Regions from separate parts of the Mesorhizobium sp. 128a genome, predicted to be linked through region 1. Evidence: predicted binding sites of a transcription regulator. Region 1 holds the regulator's gene; each other region holds the start of a gene.
The links. The regulator PhoB, encoded in region 1, activates phosphate uptake and scavenging genes when phosphate is short. The targets are predictions, from matches to a motif close to TGTCATNNANCTGTCAT.
Positions count from the first base shown of each region.

Region 2: ACWTU9_RS08990 (PhoX family protein) is a predicted target of PhoB. The motif match lies at 4,370-4,386, and genes of this name have one in related genera.
Region 3: phnF (phosphonate metabolism transcriptional regulator PhnF) is a predicted target of PhoB. The motif match lies at 5,216-5,232, and genes of this name have one in related genera.

Region 1 is NZ_JBSPKY010000002.1:224,204-231,980, reverse strand. Features, by position in the region: gene pstC (phosphate ABC transporter permease subunit PstC) at 1-918, shown strand, start outside; gene pstA (phosphate ABC transporter permease PstA) at 915-2,231, shown strand; gene pstB (phosphate ABC transporter ATP-binding protein PstB) at 2,249-3,073, shown strand; gene phoU (phosphate signaling complex protein PhoU) at 3,114-3,818, shown strand; gene phoB (phosphate regulon transcriptional regulator PhoB) at 3,835-4,524, shown strand; gene ACWTU9_RS04750 (ROK family protein) at 4,525-5,766, opposite strand; gene xylF (D-xylose ABC transporter substrate-binding protein) at 6,037-7,077, shown strand; gene ACWTU9_RS04740 (sugar ABC transporter permease) at 7,220-7,777, shown strand, end outside.
Region 2 is NZ_JBSPKY010000004.1:52,732-60,508, reverse strand. Features, by position in the region: gene cckA (cell cycle histidine kinase CckA) at 1-1,342, shown strand, start outside; gene ACWTU9_RS09000 (purine-nucleoside phosphorylase) at 1,427-2,137, shown strand; partial or broken gene ACWTU9_RS08995 (GMC oxidoreductase) at 2,186-2,333, shown strand; gene ACWTU9_RS08990 (PhoX family protein) at 2,402-4,315, opposite strand; gene ACWTU9_RS08985 (FAD-binding oxidoreductase) at 4,526-5,872, opposite strand; gene ACWTU9_RS08980 (hypothetical protein) at 5,982-6,377, opposite strand; gene urtA (urea ABC transporter substrate-binding protein) at 6,691-7,777, shown strand, end outside.
Region 3 is NZ_JBSPKY010000003.1:109,516-117,292, reverse strand. Features, by position in the region: gene ACWTU9_RS06845 (substrate-binding domain-containing protein) at 1-672, shown strand, start outside; gene ACWTU9_RS06840 (sugar ABC transporter ATP-binding protein) at 829-2,382, shown strand; gene ACWTU9_RS06835 (ABC transporter permease) at 2,379-3,344, shown strand; gene ACWTU9_RS06830 (zinc-binding alcohol dehydrogenase family protein) at 3,408-4,424, shown strand; gene phnF (phosphonate metabolism transcriptional regulator PhnF) at 4,446-5,180, opposite strand; gene phnG (phosphonate C-P lyase system protein PhnG) at 5,314-5,775, shown strand; gene phnH (phosphonate C-P lyase system protein PhnH) at 5,775-6,386, shown strand; gene ACWTU9_RS06810 (carbon-phosphorus lyase complex subunit PhnI) at 6,388-7,500, shown strand; gene ACWTU9_RS06805 (hypothetical protein) at 7,503-7,706, opposite strand; gene ACWTU9_RS06800 (alpha-D-ribose 1-methylphosphonate 5-phosphate C-P-lyase PhnJ) at 7,772-7,777, shown strand, end outside.

The DNA of each region.
Region 1 (7,777 bases):
CGCAACAATGTCGAGAGGCTGATGCTGTGGGGGCTGCTTGCGGCGTCGACCATCGCCATCCTGACCACGGTCGGCATCGTGCTTTCGATGCTGTTCCAGACCATCACCTTCTTCGAAAGCGTGTCGCCGATGAGCTTCTTCTTCGGCACCGTGTGGGATCCGCGTTTCGCCGCCGCCGGCTCCGGCGGCAGCCAGGGCCAGTTCGGCCTGATCCCGCTGCTCGCCGGCACGCTCTACATCGCTGCCGTCGCCCTGGTGGTGGCCGTGCCGGTCGGGCTGATGTCGGCTGTCTACATGTCCGAATATGCCTCGCGCAGCGTACGTTCGGTGGTCAAGCCGGCGCTGGAACTGCTGGCCGGCATCCCGACCATCGTCTACGGCATCTTCGCCGTGGTCACGCTCGGACCGTTCCTGCGCGACCTGTCGGCGGCACTCACCGGCGGTTCGCCCTTCATCCAGGGCCAGAGCATCTTCACCGCCGGCCTGGTGATGGGCGTGATGCTGATCCCGGTCGTGTCCTCGCTGTCCGACGACATCATCACCGCGGTGCCGCGCGCCATGCGTGACGGCTCGCTCGGCCTCGGCGCGACGCGCTCCGAGACGATCAAGCGGGTGATCCTGCCGGCCGCACTTCCGGGCATTGTCGGCGCCATCCTTTTGACGGCGTCGCGCGCCATCGGCGAGACGATGATTGTCGTGCTGGCGGCCGGCGTTGCCGCCAATCTCACCGCCAATCCATTCGAGGCGATGACGACCATCACCGTCAAGATCGTCAACCAGTTGACCGGCGACCTCGAGTTCAACTCGCCGCAGACGCTGGTCGCTTTCGCGCTCGGCCTGACGCTGTTCGCACTGACGCTGGTGATGAACATCGTCGCCCTCTACATCGTGCGCAAGTACCGGGAGCAGTACGAATGACCGACATTCCCCTGGACACGATGGCGGGCACTGTTGCGCGTCCGCGCCGCGATATCGGGCTGAAGGCGCGCTATGCCGCCGAACGCCGGTTCCGCATCTACGGTATGATTGCGATCTCGGTCGGCCTGGCTTTCCTGGCCATCATGCTGATCACCATCGTCTCGAAAGGCTATACGGCCTTCTGGCAGACGACGGTGACGCTGCCGATCACTTTCGACGAGAAGGTCATCGACCCGTCGAACAAGCGCGCCACCGATCCGAGCGTGCTGATCAAGGCGAACTATCCCAAGCTTGCCGACAACGCGCTGGTCGCCAAGCTCGGCATCGATCCGGCCAACAAGCCGATGATGCTGAAGCTCAAGGGCTTCCTGTCGGAAGGCGCCCGCGTCCAGCTGCGCGACATCGTCATGGCCGATCCGTCAGTGATCGGCACGACGCGCGACGTCAATATCCTGGCGGCCGCCAATCTCGACTCGGCATTCAAGGGCCAGATCGATCTCGGCGTCGAGGAGGCGCGCCGCAAGGTCTCCGACCAGCAGATCGAATGGATGAACAAGCTCAAGACCGACGGCGCGATGGCCGAACATTTCAACACCGGCCTGTTCACCTATGGCGCCTCCAGCCGGCCTGAGACGTCGGGCATGGGCGTGGCGATCATCGGCTCGTTCTACATGATGGTGATCGTGCTTCTCCTGGCACTGCCGATCGGCGTCGCCGCCTCGATCTATCTCGAGGAATTCGCCAAGAAGAACCGCTTCACCGACCTGATCGAAGTCAACATCAACAATCTGGCGGCGGTGCCGTCGATCGTCTTCGGCCTGCTTGGCCTCGCGGTGTTCATCAACTTCCTCGGCATGCCGCGCTCGGCCGCCTTCGTCGGCGGCCTGGTGCTGACCCTGATGACGCTGCCGACCATCATCATCGCGACGCGCGCCGCCCTTGCAGCGGTGCCCCCGTCGATCCGCTCGGCAGCGCTTGGCCTTGGCGCCTCGAAGATGCAGATGGTGTTCCAGCACATACTGCCGCTTGCCGCTCCCGGCATCCTCACCGGCACCATTATCGGGCTGGCGCGTGCGCTCGGCGAGACAGCGCCGCTGCTTCTGATCGGCATGGTCGCCTTCGTGGCCGACTATCCGAAGACGCCTTTCGATCCGGCGACCGCGCTGCCGGTGCAGATCTACATGTGGGCAAACGAGGCCGAACGCGCTTTTGTCGAGCGCATGTCCGGCGCCATCATCATCCTGCTCGTCTTCCTCATGGCCATGAACATCACCGCGATCGTGCTTCGGCGCCGGTTCGAGCGGCGCTGGTAGAAAAAAGGCAATTTGGTATGAACATCATGACCGAACAGTCCCTTGAAAACGCAGTGGGCGACAAAATGAACGCCAAGTCGAACGAAGTCATCAAGATGCGCGGCGACAAGGTCGGCGTGTTCTACGGCGAGAAGCAGGCGCTGTTCGATGTCAACCTCGACGTCCGACAGAACCAGGTGACGGCGCTGATCGGCCCGTCCGGCTGCGGCAAGTCGACCTTCCTGCGCTGCCTCAACCGCATGAACGACACCATCGATTCGGCGCGGGTGACGGGCAAGATCACGCTGGACGAAGACGACATCTACGACAAGAGCATCGACGTCGTCGAACTGCGCGCCCGTGTCGGCATGGTGTTCCAGAAGCCCAATCCGTTCCCGAAGTCGATCTACGAGAACGTTGCCTACGGCCCGCGCATCCATGGGCTGGCCAAGCGCAAGTCCGACATGGACCAGATCGTCGAATCCAGCCTGAAGAAGGCGGCGATCTGGAACGAGGTCAAGGACCGCCTGCAGGAGCCCGGCACCGGCCTGTCCGGCGGTCAGCAGCAGCGTCTGTGCATCGCGCGCGCCATCGCCGTGTCGCCGGAAGTGATCCTGATGGATGAGCCCTGCTCGGCGCTCGACCCGATCGCCACCGCCCGCGTCGAGGAGCTGATCGACGAACTGCGCCAGAACTACACGATCGTCATCGTCACCCACTCGATGCAGCAGGCGGCGCGCGTGTCGCAGCGCACGGCGATGTTCCATCTCGGCTACCTGGTCGAGGAGGGCGCCACCGACAAGATGTTCACCAACCCCGACGACAAGCGCACCCAGGACTACATTACCGGCCGCTTCGGCTGAGCCGTCCAGCGGTTGAATTTCAGGCACGAGGACCAGGATCATGGGTGAACATACCGTCGCCTCCTTCGATGAAGAGCTGGGGCAGATCAGCAAGCTGATCCGCGACATGGGCGATCTGGCCGGCTCGATGGTCAGCGGCTCGACCAAGGCGCTGCTCACTTCGGACAATGCGCTGGCGCAGCGCGTCGTTTCCGACGACGCCATCATGGACGCGCGCCAGCGCGAGCTCGACGACCGCGCCATCACGCTGATCGCTAAACGCCAGCCGGTGGCCAACGATCTGCGCGCCGTGGTCGGCTCGATCCGCATGGCCGGCGACCTCGAGCGCATCGGCGACCTTGCCAAAAACATCGCCAAGCGCGTCGGCACCGTCGGCCTCAGCGTCACGCCGCGCGACCTGTCGCACTCCATCGACGCGATGGCGCAACTGGTGCTGATCCAGGTGCAGGGCGTTGTCGAGGAATATGCTGCCGCCGATGCTGCAGCGCTGGCGAAACTCAGGAATGAGGACGAGCGCATCGACGTCAAATACACCTCGGTGTTCCGCGAGCTCTTGACCTACATGATGGAAGACCCGCGCAACATCACGGCCTGCACGCATCTCCTGTTCTGCGCCAAGAACCTGGAGCGCATCGGCGATCATGTCACCAACATCGCCGAAAATGCGTATTATGTGCTGACCGGCCAGCAATTGCCCGCCAATCGCCCGAAGCAGGACGAAACGGCGATGGCCACATCGCCCTGATAAAGGTGAACTGCTGATGATTGCGCCACGCATCATGGTCGTGGAGGATGAGGAGCCGCTGGGCGTGCTGCTCCGCTACAACCTCGAATCCGAAGGCTACCAGGTCGAGGTGGTTACACGCGGCGACGAGGCCGAAATCCGGCTGCAGGAAAACGTGCCGGATCTCTTGGTGCTCGACTGGATGGTGCCGGCGGTGTCCGGCATCGAGCTGTGCCGCCGGCTCAGGATGCGGCCCGAGACCGAGCGGCTGCCGATCATCATGCTGACCGCGCGCGGCGAAGAGAGCGACCGCGTGCGCGGCCTTTCCACCGGTGCCGACGATTATCTGGTCAAGCCGTTCTCGACGCCGGAGTTCATGGCGCGGGTGAAGGCGCTGCTGCGCCGCGCCAAGCCCGAAGTGCTGTCCAGCGTGCTCAAGGTCGGCGACATCGTGCTCGACCGCGAGTCGCACCGCGTCTACCGCAAGAAGAGCGAGATACGGCTGGGGCCGACCGAGTTCCGGCTGCTCGAATTCATGATGCGCCATCCCGGCCGTGTGTTCTCGCGCAGCCAGTTGCTCGACAATGTCTGGGGCGAGACGATCTATATCGACGAGCGCACGGTCGACGTGCATGTCGGGCGCTTGCGCAAGGCGGTCAACAATGGCCGCATGCCGGATGTGATCCGCACCATCCGTGGTGCGGGGTATGCGATCAGGGAAGACTGATCAGGCAACGCTCTTTCCAGCGCCCGCTCGCGCCTGCACGCCCGGCGCGAAAATCTCCTGGTCGACAAAGGTCAGCGCGCGCATGGCGCAGCCTTCGCGGATCAGCGGCAGCTCGTTGGGCTCGGTGTCGAAGGAGATTGACTTCGAGTGCTGGCCGCCGGCGGTCTGGGCAATCGCTTCGCGCAATGCCGGTTCGATCAGATCGAAGGCGGCGGCGCTGACGCCGACCATGGCGACCGGTGCCGGATCGATCAGCGCGAACAGGCTGCCGAGGCCGAAGCCGAGCGCCTCGCCGGCCTTGCGGTAGGCTTCCCGCTCCGGGCCATCGGTCTCGCGGGCCCGTGCGGCGAGCGCCCGCATGTCGGCGTCGCCGACATCGACCGGTTCGGCGTCCTCGCTCATCATTTTGGCGCTGCGCCAGATGGCATAGTTGCCGGCATAAGCCTCGACGCAGCCGCGCCGCCCGCAACGGCACAGCGCGCCGCCGGGCCGATGGATCATGTGGCCGAACTCGCCGCCCGACGAATGCGTGCCGGTGAACAGTTCGCCCTTCAACACCAGCCCCATGCCGATGCCGTGCGACAGCAGGATGGCGATGAAATCGTCGCGGTAGCGCTCAGGCTGGCGCCATTGCAGCGCCACTGCCATCATGTTGCAATCGTTTTCCATGGTGGCCGGAATGCCGAATTCTGCTTCCAGTATGTCAGCGAAGGCAATGTCGGTCAGCGGGGTGATCGGCGACCACAGCATGGCGCGCGCCTGCGAATCGGTGATGCCCTGGATGCCCATGGCAATGCGGGCGATGCTCTGGACATCGAGGTCGGGATCCTCGAGCCGCCGCCGCACGATTGCCGTGCATTCGCCGATCAGCTCGTCGCGCGGCATGGTCAACGTATCCAGCCGGCGCTGCTCCTCGGCGACCACCTGGCCGGCATAGTCGATGACGGTGACGGAAAGGAAATTAAGCGACAGCACCACGGTCATCACCGCCGCCGCTTCCGGATTGAGGCCCAGGCCGACTTGCGGCCGGCCGCGTTTCAGCGCTCCGGTCTCGCCTGCCTTGCTCTCGGCCAGGATGCCTTCCGCAATCAGGTCGGACGAGATTGCCGATATAGTCGAATGGCTGAGGCCGGTGGTCGCCGCGATCTCGGTGCGCGACGGCTGGCCGGCCCGGCGCACGGCCGAAATCACCATCGCGCGGTTGCGACGGCGCAGATCGTCGTGGCGGATTCCAACCGACATCTTTCTTGTTTCCTCCCGGTCCTCCTCCCGCCTCATGATAGTGAAGGCGGTCGGTGACACCAGCAAATATTGGCAGAAGCAGGCCGCCCTGTCATTGTTTATTGCGAGTCTCGAAAAAATTCACTGAGGCCATCAGATTCCATCAGAATCGATGTTGACAGCGTCTCGCCGTTGGATCAGTATTTTTTCGAGGCTCGAAAAAATAGAGCTTCTGTGTGCCGGCCTTCGGGCCAGTTTTGTCGCGCCGCGCGCGGCGCAGGGAGGATTATCATGAACAGATTTGCAGCCGCCATGCTGGCGGGTGTCGCCATGTCGCTGACGCTGGTGTCGGTCGCGCAGGCGAAGGACAAGGTCATCGGCGTGTCGTGGTCGAACTTCCAGGAAGAGCGCTGGAAGACCGACGAAGCGGCGATGAAGGCGGCGATCGAGGCGGCCGGCGACAAGTACATTTCCGCCGACGCGCAGTCCAATCCCGGCAAGCAGTTGACCGACGTCGAAAGCCTGATCTCGCAGGGCGCCAACTCGCTGATCATCCTGGCGCAGGACGCCTCGGCTATCGGCCCGGCGGTGCAGAAGGCGCTGGACGAAGGCATCCCGGTTGTCGGCTATGATCGCCTGATCGAGAACAAGGACGTCTTCTACCTGACCTTCGACAACAAGGAAGTCGGCCGCATGCAGGCCCGCGAAGTGTTCAAGGCGAAGCCTGAAGGCAACTACCTCTTCATCAAGGGCTCGGGTTCCGACCCGAATGCCGATTTCCTGTTCTCGGGCTCGATGGAAGTGCTCAAGGAAGCCATCGATTCCGGCAAGGTCAAGAATGTCGGCGAGGCCTACACGGATGGCTGGCTGCCGGCCAACGCCCAGAAGAACATGGAACAGTTCCTGACCGCCAACGACAACAAGGTCGATGCCGTGGTCGCGGCCAATGACGGTACCGCCGGCGGCGTCGTCGCCGCGCTGACGGCGCAGGGCCTGGCCGGAACCGTCCCGGTCTCGGGCCAGGACGGCGACCATGCCGCGCTGAACCGCATCGCGCTCGGTACGCAGACCGTGTCGGTGTGGAAGGATGCGCGCGAACTCGGCAAGAACGCCGCCGAGATCGCCTCGCAGCTCGCCGACGGCAAGAAGACCGGCGACATTGCCGGCGCCAAGGACTTCACCACGCCTGGCGGCAACACCGTCAAGTCGCTGTTCCTGACCCCGGTTGCGATTACCAAGGACAACCTCAACGTCGTCATCGACGCCGGCTGGATCAAGAAGGAGGAAGTCTGCGCGGGTGTCGCCGCCGGCAGCGTCGCTGCCTGCAACTGATCTGCCGACTTCAAGTAAAGTAACGCCGCGGCTGACAGGCCGCGGCGTTTTTTCAAGGCAATTTGTGTTTCCGCCGCGGGCGGCTAACTTCTAGGCTGTGGTCCGGCATCCGCGTCAGACGGCAAGCCGCTGGGAGGACATCATGACCGACACGACCTCGACTTCGCAGGCCGACACCGCGCGCGCGTCGGAACTCGGCGCGGTCGCGCGCTTCCTGAAGGCGACGGAGATCGACACCCGAATGCTCGGCATGGTCGGCGCGCTGGTGGTCATCTGGGTCGGCCTGCACATCCTGTCGGGCGGTCTTTTTCTGACACCGCGAAATCTGTGGAACCTGTCGGTGCAGACATCAGCGGTCGCCATCATGGCCTCCGGCATGGTGCTGGTCATCGTCATGCGCAACATCGATCTGTCGGTTGGATCGGCCGAAGGGGTGATCGGCATGGTCATGGGCTTCGCGCAGGTGCATTTCCTGGTGCGTTTTGTCGGGCTTGAGCTTGGCAATCCCTGGATCTGGGTGCTGGCGCTGGCGATCGGCCTGGCGGTCGGCCTTCTCATCGGCGCCTTCCAGGGTTTCATCATCGCCTATCTCGAAGTGCCGGCCTTCATCGTCACGCTCGGCGGCCTGCTGGTCTGGCGCGGTGCGGCCTGGTGGGTGACCAGCGGCCAGACCGTGGCCCCTCTCGATGCCACCTTCCAG
Region 2 (7,777 bases), on a different contig from region 1:
GCGGCTGAGGCAGGCCGACATCGAGCCGATCGACACGCTGCTGCCCGGCAATGAGGAACGCCACATCCGCTTCTACGTCAACGCGGTCGCCGACGGCACCGGCGGCGAAGGGGCGGAGGAATCTGCCATCGTCTATGCCGTCGACACCACCGAGCAGAAAGCGCTCGAGGGCCAGATGGCGCAAAGCCAGAAGATGCAGGCGGTCGGCCAGCTCGCCGGCGGCATCGCCCACGATTTCAACAATGTGCTGACCGCCATCATCATGGCCTCGGACCTTTTGTTGACCAACCACCGCCCGTCGGACCCGTCCTTCCCGGACATCATGAACATCAAGCAGAACGCCAACCGGGCGGCCTCGCTGGTGCGGCAGCTCCTCGCCTTCTCGCGCAAGCAGACGCTGCGGCCGGAGGTGTTGAATCTCACCGACGTGCTTGCAGATCTCAGGATGTTGCTTGCCCGCCTGGTCGGCAACGACATCAAGCTCAAGGTCGACCACGGCCGCGACCTGTGGCCGGTCAAGGTCGACATCGGCCAGTTCGAGCAGGTGGTGGTCAATCTCGCTGTCAATGCGCGCGACGCCATGCCGGCCGGCGGCGAGCTCACCGTGCGCACCCGCAATGTCACCGCCGAGGAATGCAAGAGCTTTTCCTACCGCGAGCTCACCCCGGCCGACTATGTCCTGGTCGAGGTCGAGGACACCGGCTCCGGCATTGCGCCGGACGTGCTGAAGAAGATCTTCGAACCGTTCTTCACCACCAAAGAGGTCGGCAAGGGCACCGGCCTGGGGCTTTCGATGGTCTACGGCATCATCAAGCAGACCGGCGGCTTCATCTACTGCGATTCCGAAGTCGGCAAGGGCTCGACCTTCCGCATCTTCCTGCCGCGCCACATCGTCGAGGCGAAAAAGCCCGGCGACGCAAGCGAAGCGCCGGCAGCCCCGGTGAAAGCCGCCGACACCGCCAAGGATCTGTCGGGGTCGGCCACCGTGCTCCTGGTCGAGGATGAGGACGCCGTGCGCATGGGCGGCTCACGGGCGCTGACCTCGCGCGGCTACACCGTGCATGAGGCGTCCTCAGGCGTCGAGGCGCTGGAAGTCTTCGAAGCGCTCGGCGGCAAGGTCGATATCGTCGTGTCCGACGTGGTGATGCCGGAAATGGACGGCCCGACGCTGCTTGGCGAATTGCGCAAGCGCCAGCCCGACATCAAGTTTGTCTTCGTGTCCGGCTATGCCGAAGATGCCTTCGCCCGAAACCTGCCGCCCGACGCGCAATTCGGCTTCCTGCCGAAGCCGTTCTCGCTCAAACAACTGGCCACTGTCGTCAAGGACGTGCTTGAATCTTAGAGTCACCTAATTCACCGCTTGCGCAATGACGTGACGCTGCCATGATTGCAGGCGAAACGGGCGGCGGGTTTTGGGGAGCATGTCGTGACGCCGCACAACGAGGCAGCCAAGGGTGACTATGCCGCAACCGTGCTGTTGCCGGGCGATCCGCAGCGCGCCGAGTGGATGGCAAAGACGTTTCTTGAGGCACCGCGCTGGGTCAACCGCCGCAGGGGCGCGCTGGGCTTTACCGGCCTCTATCGCGGCCGGCCCATCAGCATACAGGCCACCGGCATCGGTGTGCCGTCCTTCCTGATCTATGTGCATGAGCTCCTGGATTTCCACGGCGTCAAAACGCTGATCCGCACCGGCACCTGCGGTGGCCTGACCGCCGGCGTGCCGCTGCGCTCCCTGGTGATTTCACAATCGGTGCGCGCCGAAAGCGAGCGAAGCGGCCAGGTCTTCGGCCTCTACGATGCCGCCGCCGGACCAGATCCGGGCCTGTTTGCGCACGCGCTGGCCCGCGCCGCTCAACTCGGCATCGACCATCGGGCAGGGCTGACCATCTGCAGCGATATATTCTATCACCCGGAAGGGCGCGCTCGATTCGCTGAAGCACAGGCGCTCGGCGCGCTCGCCGTCGACATGGAAACCAGCGCGCTCTACCGCATCGCGGCGCATTTCGGCGCCCGCGCGCTGTCGCTGCTGACCGTCGTCGACAACATCGTGACAGAGGAGCAGACGGCCTATTCCGAGCGCCAGGCGCTGTTCACCGACATGGCGCGGCTCGGGCTCGACGTGGCGGCAGAAGGCTAGCTTCTCATGCCGCTTCGCGTTTCGGCGCCAGCTCATCCATGTCGGGCCCAGGCGCACGACATCAAGAACCTGTTCGTGCCAGACGGCAGCCAGTTCACGACCGGGGGCGGCGGAAAACCCGACGCTGACGATCGTGTCGCTGGCGACCCGCCAGGCCGAATACATCGCATCGCAAATGTCGGCCAAGACGATCTGAGCCATCCTCCCCGACCGCTACGCGGAACGCGCATGGGCGCGTTCCGCACTTTTTTCTCCCGAGATTGACTAGGCGCCGACCGGCTGTCCGTCCTTGCGGCGGATGGCGACGACGGAAGGCCGTGGCAACTGGCCGTCTTTGAAGTCGGGCCACAGCGTCTGCACCTTGTCGAGCGTCTCCGCATCTTCCGCGGGGTGCTGCACCGACAGGAACAGCGTCGTTCCGTCTGGCGTGAAGCACGGCCCGGTTGCCTCGGCGCCGTGTGGGCAGGTGAACAGCAGTTTCGGCAGGCCGCGCGCCGCCCCCTCCGTGTCGACGCCATAGACGCCGTCCGGCAGGTCGAAATCATTGGCGCCGTCGGTCGCCACCCAAAGCCGGCCGGCCGGATCGAAGGTGATGTTGTCGGGGCAGACGAACCAGCCATTGTCCGACGTATCCGGATGGAAGGTGGCGCCGATCTTTGCGTCCTTTGGATTGCCGCAGAGCACGAACAGGTCCCAGGCATATTTTTCCGCCGTATGGTCGGCATCCGCGCCACGGCCGCCAGGCGGGATCAGTTCGACAATGTGGCCCCACAGGTTTTCGGGACGGGTGTTGGCCGGATTGACCTTCGACTGGTCGCGCTTCTTGTTCTTGGTCATCACCGCGTAGACGCGGCCGGTCACCGGATTGGTCTCGATGTCCTCGGGCCGGTCCATCGGGGTGGCGCCCAGCGCGTCGGCGGCGAAGCGCGCCTTCAGCAGCACCTCGGCCTGGTCGGCAAAGCCGTTCTCGGCGGTGAGCTTGCCCTGGCCGTGCACCAGCGGCAGCCATGTCATCGAGCCGTCGGCATCGAAGCGGGCGACCGACAGCACGCCGTCATCAAGCAGATCGGCACCGGCCGCCGGGTTGGCCTTGTCGTAGGCCTTGGCAGAGACGAAGCGGTACATGTATTCAAAATAATCGTCGTCACCCATATAGACGACGACGCGGCCGTCCTTGTTGAGGACGACGGTCGAGGCCTCATGCGACATGCGGCCAAGCGCGGTGCGCTTCACCGGCTTGGACTGCGGGTCGTAGGGATCGATCTCGACCACCCAGTCGAAGCGGTTGGCCTCGTTCGGCTCTTTGTCGAGGTTGAAGCGGTCATGGAAGCGGCCGCGGCCATAGATGTCGGATCCGTCAAAGCCATAACGGTCGAGAAGGTCGGCGGTCGGCGCTTTCTTTGGATCGCCGCCGAAAATGTCGGACACGCCTTCCTCGCAGGTCAGCACCGTGCCCCAGGGGGTGAAGCCGCCGCTGCAGTTATAGCTGGTGCCGAGCACCTTGGTGCCGGTGGCGTCGGCCGAGGTCTTCATCAGGGCATGACCTGCGGCCGGTCCGGAAACCGTCATTTCGGTGTTGGCCGTGATGCGGCGGTTGAGCGGGCTGTCGGCCACGGTTTCCCATTTGCCGTCCTTCAACTGCACCTCGACGATCGAGTGACCCATGGCTGCCATGCCGAGATCGACCTGTTCCTTGCTCATCGTCTTGCCGGCGTCGTCCTCGGTCATCCCTGGAAACATCACATTGGGCGAGATGTATTCATTGTTGACGCAGAGGAGGCCATGGTCGGAATTGACCGTGCCCTTGGGCAGCGGCATGAAGGCGATGTAGTCGCAATTGTAACCGAAGCGCTTTTCCTGCTCGTCGGCGGCAACCTTGTTGCCGTCGAACTCTGCCAGGCCGGCGGCAAGCGGATCGCCCCAACGCGCGACGATGGTGGTTCCATAGCCTTCGGCGGCGGCATGGGTCTTGTCGTAGACCCGCTTCAGTTCGGGAAAGCCGAGTGTCGACTGCGCTGCCGCGGCATGCGTTTCGCCGGCAAACAGTGAGCCGACGAAGCTGCCGCCGGCAAGCAGCGCGCCGGAGGCGACGCTGCCTTTCAAAACAGACCGGCGCGAGACGCGCTCGGCAATGATTTCGCGGATGACGGGGGAGGATGAAGACGGTGCGTTGGCCATGGTGTCTGCCTCTCAGGGTGGATGTTGCGGCGCACCGCTGCCTAGTCTGCTTCGGCAACATCCGCATGACATACATCCAGATGACATAAGAGAGAGAGAGAGAGAAAGAGAAAGAGAAAGAGAAAGAGAAAGAGAAAGAGAAAGAGAAAGAGAACAGTTTCGAGACCGTACAGATGGCGACCTATGGCGGGCAGCTTTCTTCAACCGCAATTATCGCGGCGCGGCCGCCAAAGGTACGATGTTCTGGTTGAGGCGGAACCGATTGGTCGGATCAACACGGGATTTCAATCGCCTCAATCGATCATATTTAACGGCCCCATAGGCGCCCGCCGCGATGGCGGTATCGGCCTGTTCGTTTATGTAGTTTGCCTGCATCGACGGATCGGCCATTTGTTCGGCGGCAGCCCTTCCCCAGGCAATACAGCGCTCGTCGTCTGCCGGATTGTCCCATACGGGCTCCGCAATCCAATAGTACCCGGCCTGCCTGCCGGAGTAAGCGGTGGCCTCTTCCGCCACATCCGAAACAGCGCCCCCAAGTTGCGTCACATAGAGTTCAGAATCCGGTGTTGGCGCGGTGACGGTCTGCTGGACCATGGCGTCCACCGCCTCGCCGCTGATCTCCTGCCAAAACCCACCTTTTGCGTAATACCGGCGCGACCAGGCGAAATGAACGTCGTTGCGGCTTTGCAGTTCAATGAACGGCATGGCGCCCATCGCTCCCTCGCCAGCGCCAGCAAGCTCGCCGAAAGGTGAGAGCATCTGCTCCGCATGCCTGCTGTCGCCGATCCAGACGGCCGTCACGCCCAAGCTCATTGAGGCCAATGTGAAGGCAACCGAGAACTCTCGCGGGCGTTGTCGAGCCAAATCGCCCAGGGCGGTAATCGCCCGCCGCGCGCTGGCAAATGGGTAGCTCCACTGGCCAACCGACACCGGGCCAAGCTGATGCAGTTTGAACCTGAAGCGAGTGACGACGCCGAAGTTCCCGCCGCCACCTCGGATGCCCCAGAAAAGTTCAGGATCCGAGTCCGCATCTATCCAGGTGACACTGCCGTTGGCGGTCACGATCTCGGCCCCAATCAGGCTGTCGATCGTCAGTCCGTAGGCGCGGCTGATACGACCCATGCCGCCGCCAAGGGTGAGGCCTGCGACCCCGGTGTGAGAAATGACGCCCGCCGGAACCACATACCCCTCTGGAACTGTCGCTCCATCGAGATCTCGCAGCATGGCTCCGCCGCCGGCCTCGACTGTTCCGGCGCCTGCGTTCAGCAGGGTGGAATTGAGTTGCGACAGATCGAGCAGAAGCCCGGCGTCACAAGTCGACAGGCCCGGGAAGCTGTGTCCGCCTGCCCGGACCGCAAGGACCGCATCGCAACTTGCCGCGATGTCGATCGCCTTTCGAACGTCGTCGACATTTTCTGCGTATAGTACAGCCGAGGGCTTTCGATCGACGACACCGTTCCATACGCTTCGGGCACGATCATAGTCCCGATCGCCAGGCATAATCAGCGGCCCGCGACATTTGGCCAAGGCGAGCTTTCTTCGCAGCACGTCGGACATTCGAGCCCCCCGCTCCAAGCGACCCGCAAACGGTATCACGCGTTTGCCCGACGCGGAATAGTCAGCGAAGTCATCAGGACTGCCTCCGAGAGCCGGCCGATTGGCCTGCTCAGCCCTTGGTGCAGGTCGAGGCGGTGAAGGCGCCGTCGGGTTGCTTCAGGATGATGTCGAATGACGGGGTGGTCTCGCCGTCCAGCGTCGCTTGCGTCATCGAGACGGAGTTGCCGCCGCTGGTGTAGCCGCCCAGCGGGCCGAGCCAGGTGATCTCGCCATTGGCATTCATCTGATAGTTGTAGCCCTGCGACGCGGTGCCGAACGTCACCGGGCCGCTATAGACATTGCCCTTGATGGTGATGTCGCCGAGGTTGAGGAAGGCGCCGAGCAGGTAGACTTCGCAGTGATAGGTGCCGTCCGGCAGCTTGCCATCGCTGAAATCGGCGCGCGCGCCGCCGTTCGTTGCCATCAGCAGCAGGAAGCCGGAAATGCAGGAGATGCGGGATGTCATCGGGTCACTCGTTTGCGGGATGAGCTTGCCCCATTTTTGCGCCGTGCCGCAATATTGTTCGTCCGCATGCCATTGGCGGAGTTCAAAATCTAGGCAGTTGTCATACTTGGGCAAAACTTGGGCAAAAGCCTTGTGCGCTGCGCAAATTTCCCTCAGTCAATCTTTAACCGGCTGCCTTTGTTTTCTTTAGGCTAATATAATAGGAGCCTGATAACGTTGTGCTATTCCCCTTTTTCCGAGCGGGCCTTTGCGTTTGGCACGGCTGTTGCATTGCAGTGTAGCGGTGCAATCAACTAGCTGGGGAGTCTTCGGTATGAGGGGTAATTTCGCGACAATAACAAAAATGTTTTCGGCCGGCGTGGTCGCTGCCGGCCTGTCGATGTCGTCTCCGGCCAAGGCCGCCGAAGACACGATCAAGGTCGGCATTCTGCATTCGCTGTCGGGGACCATGGCGATTTCGGAGACGACGCTGAAAGACGCCATGCTGATGCTCATCGAAGAGCAGAACGCCAAGGGTGGCCTGCTCGGAAAGAAGCTGGAAGCGGTCGTTGTCGATCCGGCGTCCAACTGGCCGCTCTTCGCCGAAAAGGCGCGCGAGCTGATCTCGAAGGACAAGGTCGCGGCCGTGTTCGGTTGCTGGACCTCGGTGTCGCGCAAATCGGTGCTGCCGGTGTTCTCGGAACTCGACAACATCCTGTTCTATCCCGTCCAGTATGAGGGCGAGGAAAGCGAGCGCAACGTGTTCTACACCGGCGCCGCACCGAACCAGCAGGCGATCCCCGCTGTCGATTACCTGATGAGCGAGGACGGCGGCTCGGTGAAGCGCTGGGTGCTGGAAGGCACTGACTATGTCTATCCCCGCACCACCAACAAGATCCTCGAGGCCTATCTGAAGGCCAAGGGCGTCGCCGCTGAAGACATTATGGTCAACTACACGCCGTTCGGCTTTTCCGACTGGCAGACCGAAGTCTCGGCGATCAAGAAGTTCGGCTCCGCCGGCAAGAAGACCGCCGTTGTCTCGACGGTCAATGGCGACGCCAACGTTCCCTTCTACAAGGAGCTCGGCAACCAGGGCATCAAGGCCGAGGACATCCCGGTCATGGCCTTCTCGGTCGGCGAGGAAGAACTGGCCGGTCTCGACACCGCGCCGCTGGTCGGCCATCTCGCCGCCTGGAACTACTTTGAGAGCGTCGACACGCCCGAAAACAAGAAGTTCATCGCCGACTGGCACAAGTTCATCAAGAATGACAAGCGCACCACCAACGACCCGATGGAAGCCCACTATATCGGCTTCAACATGTGGGTGAAGGCGGTTGAGAAGGCCGGCACCACCGATCCGGACAAGGTCATCGACGCCATGGTCGGCGTGTCCGTGCCGAACCTCACCGGCGGCTATTCGA
Region 3 (7,777 bases), on a different contig from region 1:
GGCAAGCCGATCGACGAGGCCGCGGCCAAGGTCAAGGTCATCGGCATCGACTCCGGCGCCGACTCCAAGGCCTTCACCTCGTTCCTGACCACCGACAACGTGCAGGGCGGCCGCGTCGCAGCTGACGGTCTCGCCGCCGCGATCGGCGCCGCCAACGGCGGCAAGGTCGAGGGCAAGGTTGCGCTTATCACCGCGCTCCCCGGCGCCGGCTCGCTCGAACAGCGCGCGCAAGGCTTCAAGGAACAGCTCAAGGCCAAATATCCCGGCCTCGAACTGATCGCCGACAAATACGCCGACGGCCAGGCCACCACCGGCCTCAACATCGCGACCGACCTGATCACTGCCAATCCGGACCTGAAGGGCATCTTCGCGTCAAACCTGATCATGGCGCAAGGCGTCGGCCAGGCGATCGCCGAGAACAACCTTGCCGGCAAGGTCGGGCTGATCGGCTTCGACAGCGACGAGAAGCTGATCAAGTTCCTCAATGATGGCGTCATTTCCGGCCTCGTCGTCCAGGATCCGTACCGGATGGGCTATGACGGCATCAAGACCGCGCTCGCCGCCTCGAAGGGCGAGAAGGTGGAGGCAAACGTCGACACCGGTGCCAATCTCGTGACCAAGGACAACATGAAGGATCCCAAGATCGACGCGCTGCTCAATCCGAAGCTCTAAGCAGCCGGTGTTCGAAACCGTTTCCGGGGCGTCGCGCCCCGGAAACATCCGCCGCCACAAGCGGCTTGGCAATCGGCCGGCTTCGGTTAGGCTGTTTGAAAAGACGATCACAGCCTCGCCGGGTGCCAGCCGCGAGGCCAATCTGGGAGGATCGCCATGACGCCGACGGCGCACGAACTGCATCCGGCTCCCGCGCTGGAGCCCGGCAGGACCATCCTCGAATTGCGCGGGCTGGAAAAGCGTTATCCCGGCACTCACGCCTTGAAGCCGGTGGACCTTGCCTTCAAGGCAAGCGAGATCCACGCCATCGTCGGCGAGAACGGTGCCGGCAAATCCACGCTCATCAAGCTTTTGACCGGCGTCATGCCGCGCACCTCCGGAGAAGTGATCTGGGAGGGCCAACCGGCTGCACTGGCGACCCCGCATGAGGCGATGGCGCTCGGCATCAACGCCGTCCATCAGGAAGTTGTGCTCTGTCGTCATCTGACCGTCGCCGCCAACATGTTCCTCGGCGAGGAGAATTCGCGCTTCGGCATCCTGCAGCAGCGCGCCATGGTCAAGGAAGCGCAGAAGATCATCGATGATCTCGGCTTCGACTTGCCGGCGCATGTCACATTGGGCGATCTGACCATCGGCCAGCAGCAGCTGATCGCCGCCGCCCGCGCCACCGTGCGCGGCACCAAATTCCTGATCTTCGACGAGCCGACCGCCTACCTGACCCGTAAGGAGGCCGACCAGCTCTTCACCTTGATCCGCCGCCTGAAGTCCGAAGGCGTGACAATCATCTATATCAGCCACCGGATGGAGGAGGTGTTCGAGCTCGCCGATCGTGTTTCGGTGCTGCGCGACGGCACGCTGGTCGGCACCAGGAACATCAGCGAGACCAATGACGCAGAACTGGTCAAGCTGATGATCAACCGCTCGATCGAACAAATCTACCACAAGGAGCATTTCACTCCGGGTGCCGCGATCGTCGAGGCCAGGAACCTCTCGGGCAAGGGCTTCGAAAACGTGTCGATGACAGTCCGTGCCGGCGAGATCGTCGGGCTCTACGGCCTGATCGGCGCCGGGCGCAGCGAATTCGTCACCACGCTCTATGGCCGGCACAAGAAGTCGGCCGGCCAGGTCCTGTGGGAAGGCAAGGACGTCCAGATCAACTCCGAGCATGACGCGATCAAGCTCGGCATGGCGCTGGCGCCGGAAAGCCGCCGCGACCAGGGCCTTTGTCTCAATTTGCCGGTCGGCCTCAACCTCAACCTGCCGATCTACAAGCGCATCTCCAACAATCTGTTGATATCGAACGCGAAAGAGAAGGCTGAGGCCGACCGCCAGATCGCTGGCCTCAGGATCAAGACGCCGACGCGCCATGCGTTGGCTTCCAGCCTTTCCGGCGGCAATCAGCAAAAGATCGTCATCGGCAAATGGCTGGCCCATGGCGCCGAGCTGTTCATCTTCGACGAGCCGACGGTTGGCGTCGATGTCGGCACCAAGGCGGAAATCTACCGCCTGTTCAGCGCGCTCTTGTCGAAGGGCGCCGGCATCATCCTAATCTCGTCCTATTTGCCGGAGGTCTATGAACTGGCCGACACGCTGCACGTGTTCCGCCGCGGCAAGCTGGTGGCCACGCACGGGTTCCACACCGCCGATCACGAGGACATTCTTTCACAGGCGCTCGCCGAGAAACAAGAAAAGTTGGGAGGAAAGACATGAGCACCGAGGCGATTCCTGCCGAAAAACCGAAGCGCAATTACAACGCCCTGTTCGGACTGACGCTGCTGGCGTTGCTGGTGCTGCTGTGGGTCATCCTGTCGTTATCCACATCGAGCTTCGCGTCGGCCAACAACATCTCGAATCTGCTGCGTCAGGGTTCGATGATCGCCATTTTGGCGGTCGGCCAGACCTTCGTCATCATCACCGGCGGCATCGATCTGTCTGTCGGCGCGGTGGTCGGCTTCGCCACCGTCATCGCCGCGATGTTGATCAATGCCGGCGTCCCGGTCTTCCTCGCCATTCTGCTCACCCTGCTGGTCGGCGTCGCCATCGGCCTGTTCCACGGCTTCGGCATCGTCAAGATGGGCCTGCCGCCCTTCATCATCACGCTGGCGACGCTGACCTCGCTGCGCGGTATTGGCCTTTTGATGACCAACGGCAACTCGATCTCGATCAACAATGATGCTTTCCAGGAATTCTCGCGCAACTCCTTCCTCGGCATCCCCAATCTGTTCTGGATGGTCCTGCTGGTCGGCATACCCGCCTATGTCTTCCTGCATCACAGCCGCTGGGGCCGGTACCTGTTCTCGGTCGGGTCGAACGCCGAGGCCTCGCGCCTGTCCGGCGTCAACGTCCAGCGCACCATCTTCATGGCCTACACGCTCTCGGGTCTCTGCGCGGCATTCGTCGGCGTGCTGCTCGCCTCGCGCATCGGCATCGGCAACCCGACCCAGGCCGAGGGCTGGGAGCTGCAGGCGATCGCCTCGTCGGTGATCGGCGGCACCTCGCTGTTCGGCGCGGTCGGCTCGGTGCACGGTCCGCTGCTCGGCGCCTTCATCCTCGCCACCATCAACAACGGCGCCAACCTGCTTAACGTCAACGCCTTCTGGCAGCGTATCATCACCGGTGTGCTGATCATCGTCATCGTCTACTTCGACGGCCTGCGCCGTCGCGGCAAATAATCCTCCCTGACTGCGCCGGTCCGCTCGACGGACCGGCGCCTTTTTGAACACTGGAATTGCTGAATGAAAGCCGTTATCTGCCGCTCGCCCGGCGATCTTGTCCTGGAAGATCGCGCCGCACCCGGCGCGCCGCCTGCGGGTTGGGCGCTGGTCGCGGTCAGCCATGTCGGCATATGCGGCACGGACTACCACATCTTCGAGGGCAAGCACCCGTTCCTCGCCTACCCCCGCATCATGGGCCACGAGGTGTCGGGCACCGTCGTCGAGGCCGGCGAAGGCGTTGATCTGGCCATCGGTGAACCGGTCGTCATCAACCCCTATCTCGCGTGCGGCAAATGCATCGCCTGCCGGCACGGCAAGCCCAATTGCTGCGTCAAGATCGAGGTGCTCGGCGTCCATCGTGACGGCGCCATGGCCGAGCAAATTCTTGTCCCGGCACAAAATCTCTATCCGACCAACGGCTTGTCGTTGGCGGACGCCGCCGCTGTCGAATTCCTCGCCATCGGCGCGCATGCCGTTCGCCGCGCCCGCGCCGAACCGGGGGCCCGCACGCTGGTGATCGGCGCCGGCCCGATCGGGCTCGGCACGGCCATCTTCGCCGGTATCGCCGGGCTCGACGTCAGCCTGCTCGACATGAGCAGCGAGCGGCTGGCTTTCGCCGCAAACGAGCTCGGCTTCGCGACGCTCGACGGCTCACAAAAAGCGGCAGCCGAGTTGGTGCGGGACGCTACCGGCGGCGAGGGCTTCGATGTCGTCTTCGACGCCACCGGCAACACCGCCTCCGTGGAGTCGGCCTTCGCTCATGTCGCGCATGGCGGCATGCTGGTGCTGGTCAGCGTCGTCAAGGACGACATCGTTTTCTCAGACCCCGAGTTCCACAAACGTGAGATGACGCTGGTCGGCAGCCGCAATGCGCTCAAGGCCGACTTCGACCACGTCGCCGCCTCGATCCGCAACGGCGCCGTGCCGCTAGGCAAGCTCGTCACGCATCGCACGACGCTCGCCGGCACGCCGCGCGATCTGGCTCGCTGGGCGCATGAGAAATCCGGCCTGATCAAGGCGGTCATCGAGGTCGGATAGCTTACCGTCTCGAGCCCTTGGTCACAGAGCCGAGAGCTTCAACTCCACCCGCTCGGCCGGAAACCGCGTTTCTGCAAACTGGATCGGCTGGCCGTCCGGCGTGACATTGACAGCGGTGGCGACCAGCACGATGGCGCCCGGCTGCAGATCGAGATCGGCGAGGTCGGCGGCATCGGCGTGGCGCGCGGACAGAACAGTCGACTGCCGGAGATAATCGTCGATGCCGAAGCGCTTGAGCGAAGCGGTGATGGATCCTGTCTCCGCCATCACGGCATCGATGCCGGCGAAACGCTCTGCCTCGTACCAGCTGGCAGCGCGCGACACCGGCCGTCCATCGGCCTCGCCGCGCGTCTCCAGCCGGATCACCTCGATGCCTCGGGCAAGGCCAAGCCCCTCGGCGACGCGCTGGCTGGCCGGCTCGACCACTGATGTAAGCAGCACGATATGCCGTTCCGACGTCTGTCCTTGCAGGCCCGTCGAAAACCGCGTCCGCGCGCCGATCGGATAGGACAGCCGTTTGCGCGACAGCACAAATGTGCCGCGTCCCTGTTCGGCTCGAAGCACGCCGTCCTGCACCAGGGCTGATATGGCGCTGCGCACCGTGTGACGATTGACGCCGTAGCGTTCGGCCAACGCCACCTCCGGCGGCAGCACGGCATTCTCGGCAAAGTCGCCAGCGGCAATCGAATGCAGGATCTGGTCGGCGATCTGCCGCCACAGCGAGACGCCGCTGCGCCGTTCAATACTGCTCACCATCTTTTGCCCGGACATCCTTGCCCCCGATCACGCCCTGTCATCCACCCGTCATGGACACGGGTTAGATAATAGGTATAATTTGTCTAGTTGTCTATATCACTAGACAAATTTTACATAGTCAGGGAGTTGCTGCATGCGAGGACAGGAAGCGCGCGACCAGGCCGAGCGCAAAGCCGTCATGGCGACGCTGGCGCAGGCCAGCGGCGACGATATCGCCCGGCTCTGGAACGAGGCCGGCCTGACCTCGGAAGCCGAGCTTCTGCGCGGCCCTGAAACCGGCCTGGTCACCGTACGCGGCCGGATTGGCGGCGGCGGCGCGCCCTTCAATGTCGGTGAAGCCACGGTCACCCGCGCCACCGTGCGGCTGCCGAGCGGGCAGGTCGGCCACAGCTACATGCTCGGCCGCGACCGCAAGAAGGCGAGGCTGGCCGCGATCGCCGACGCGCTCTGGCAGGATCCCGCGCAACGCCAGGCGGTCGAGACCGCGCTGGTGTCGCCGTTGCGGGCTGCCCAAGGCGAGGCGCGCAAAAAACGCCACGCCGAGACGGCGGCTACGAAAGTGGATTTCTTCACCCTGGTGCGCGGAGAAGACTGATGGATATCGCAGCCCAATCGATCGACGGCGGCTTCGCCGATCCGGTGTTCAACGCCCAGACAGTCTTCCGTGCGGTCATGGACGCCATGGCGCGGCCGGGCAGCGTGCAGCGTTTGCCCGCCTTCGCGCGCCCGCCGGCGCCGCTGTCGGCGACCGCCGGCGCCATCGCGCTGGCGCTATGCGACAACGACACCCCGCTCTGGCTCGACCCTGCTCTGCAGGCGTCCGCGGCGGTGAAATCCTGGCTTGGCTTCCACACCGGCGCGCCGCTCGCCAACACGCCGGCCGATGCGCATTTCGCTGTGATCGCCAACCCTGCGGAGATGGCAGCCCTCGACGGTTTCTCGCAAGGCACGCAGGACTATCCCGATCGCTCGACGACATTGATCCTGCGGGTCAGCGACCTCACCTTCGGCACCCCGCTGCTGCTCGAAGGTCCCGGCATCGAAACCAGCGCGACCATCGCGCCGGCGCAGATGCCGCGGCATTTCGTCGAACAGTGGAAGCAGAACGTCGGGCGCTTTCCGCGCGGCGTCGACATCATCCTGGCAGCGCCCGAGGGCGTCGCCTGCCTGCCGCGAACGACGCGCATCAAGACGATGGAGGCGTAAAATGTATGTCGCGGTAAAAGGCGGTGAGGCCGCTATCGCCAATGCCCACAGCCTGCTCGCTGACCGCCGGCGCGGCGATCGTTCGGTCCCGGCACTGCGCCTCGACCAGATCGTCGAGCAGCTGGCGCTCGGCGTCGACCGGGTGATGAGCGAAGGCTCGCTCTATGATCGCGAGTTGGCCGCACTCGCCATCGTCCAGGCGCGCGGCGACATGATCGAGGCGATCTTCCTGGTGCGCGCCTACCGCACCACGCTGCCGCGCTTCGGCTACAGCAACCCCATTGATACCGGCACGATGCTGGTCGAGCGGCGCGTGTCGGCAACCTACAAGGACCTGCCCGGTGGCCAGTTGCTTGGGCCCACCTTCGACTACACGCACCGGCTGCTCGACCCCGAGCTTGCCGCCGGCGCCGAAGTCGCCGAACCGTTGCAACGCGCCGGCGAGGCGGAGGCAATGCCGCGCGTCTCGGCGATCCTCGCCCGCGAAGGTCTGATCGAGCCGGATGGCGAGATGCCTGGGGATCATGTCCCCGGCGACATCACCCGCGAGCCACTGGAATTTCCGATGGCGCGCGACATCCGGCTGCAGGCGCTGTCACGCGGCGACGAAGGGTTTCTGCTGGCGCTCGGCTATTCCACGCAACGCGGCTATGCCCGCAACCACCCCTTTGTCGGCGAGGTTCGTATCGGCGAAGTCGAGCTGGAGCTCGACGTGCCGGAACTGCCCTTCGCCGTGCCGCTCGGCAGCGTCCGCGTCACCGAATGCCAGATGGTCAACCAGTTCAAGGGTTCGGCCAAGGCGCCGCCGCAATTCACGCGCGGCTATGGCCTGGTCTTCGGGCAGAGCGAGCGCAAGGCGATGGCCATGGCGCTGTGCGACCGGGCGTTGCGGGCAACCGAACTCGGCGAGGATGTCGTTGCCGCCGCGCAGGACGAGGAGTTCGTCATTTCGCATTCCGACAATGTCCAGGCGACCGGCTTCGTCGAGCATCTGAAACTGCCGCACTATGTCGACTTCCAGGCCGAACTCGACCTCGTGCGCCGCATGCGCGCCGAGTACGAAACCCGTGAAAATGCCGGCGTCCTGGAAGAAAAGAAGGAGGCGGCGGAATGAGCCTAGTCGCCCGACCCGCCATGACCGCCGCCGCTGTCGTGCGAATGGCCGCCATGCCCTCCGCCGTAGCCGCTGCTGCCGCCAATGTTTTCGCCGTGCGCGCCCTCCCTCGGCGCGGGCAGAACCATTCTTCGAAGAACAAAAGCGACCACGCCGACAAACACCAGCAGCAGGATTCCGAGATGCATCCAACCGGTTTGGGTCATCCGATGTCGCCCCTGTTTCCGCGTCCTGGACGCCGATTCGATAGCACAATGTGGATGTGATCGCCATGACC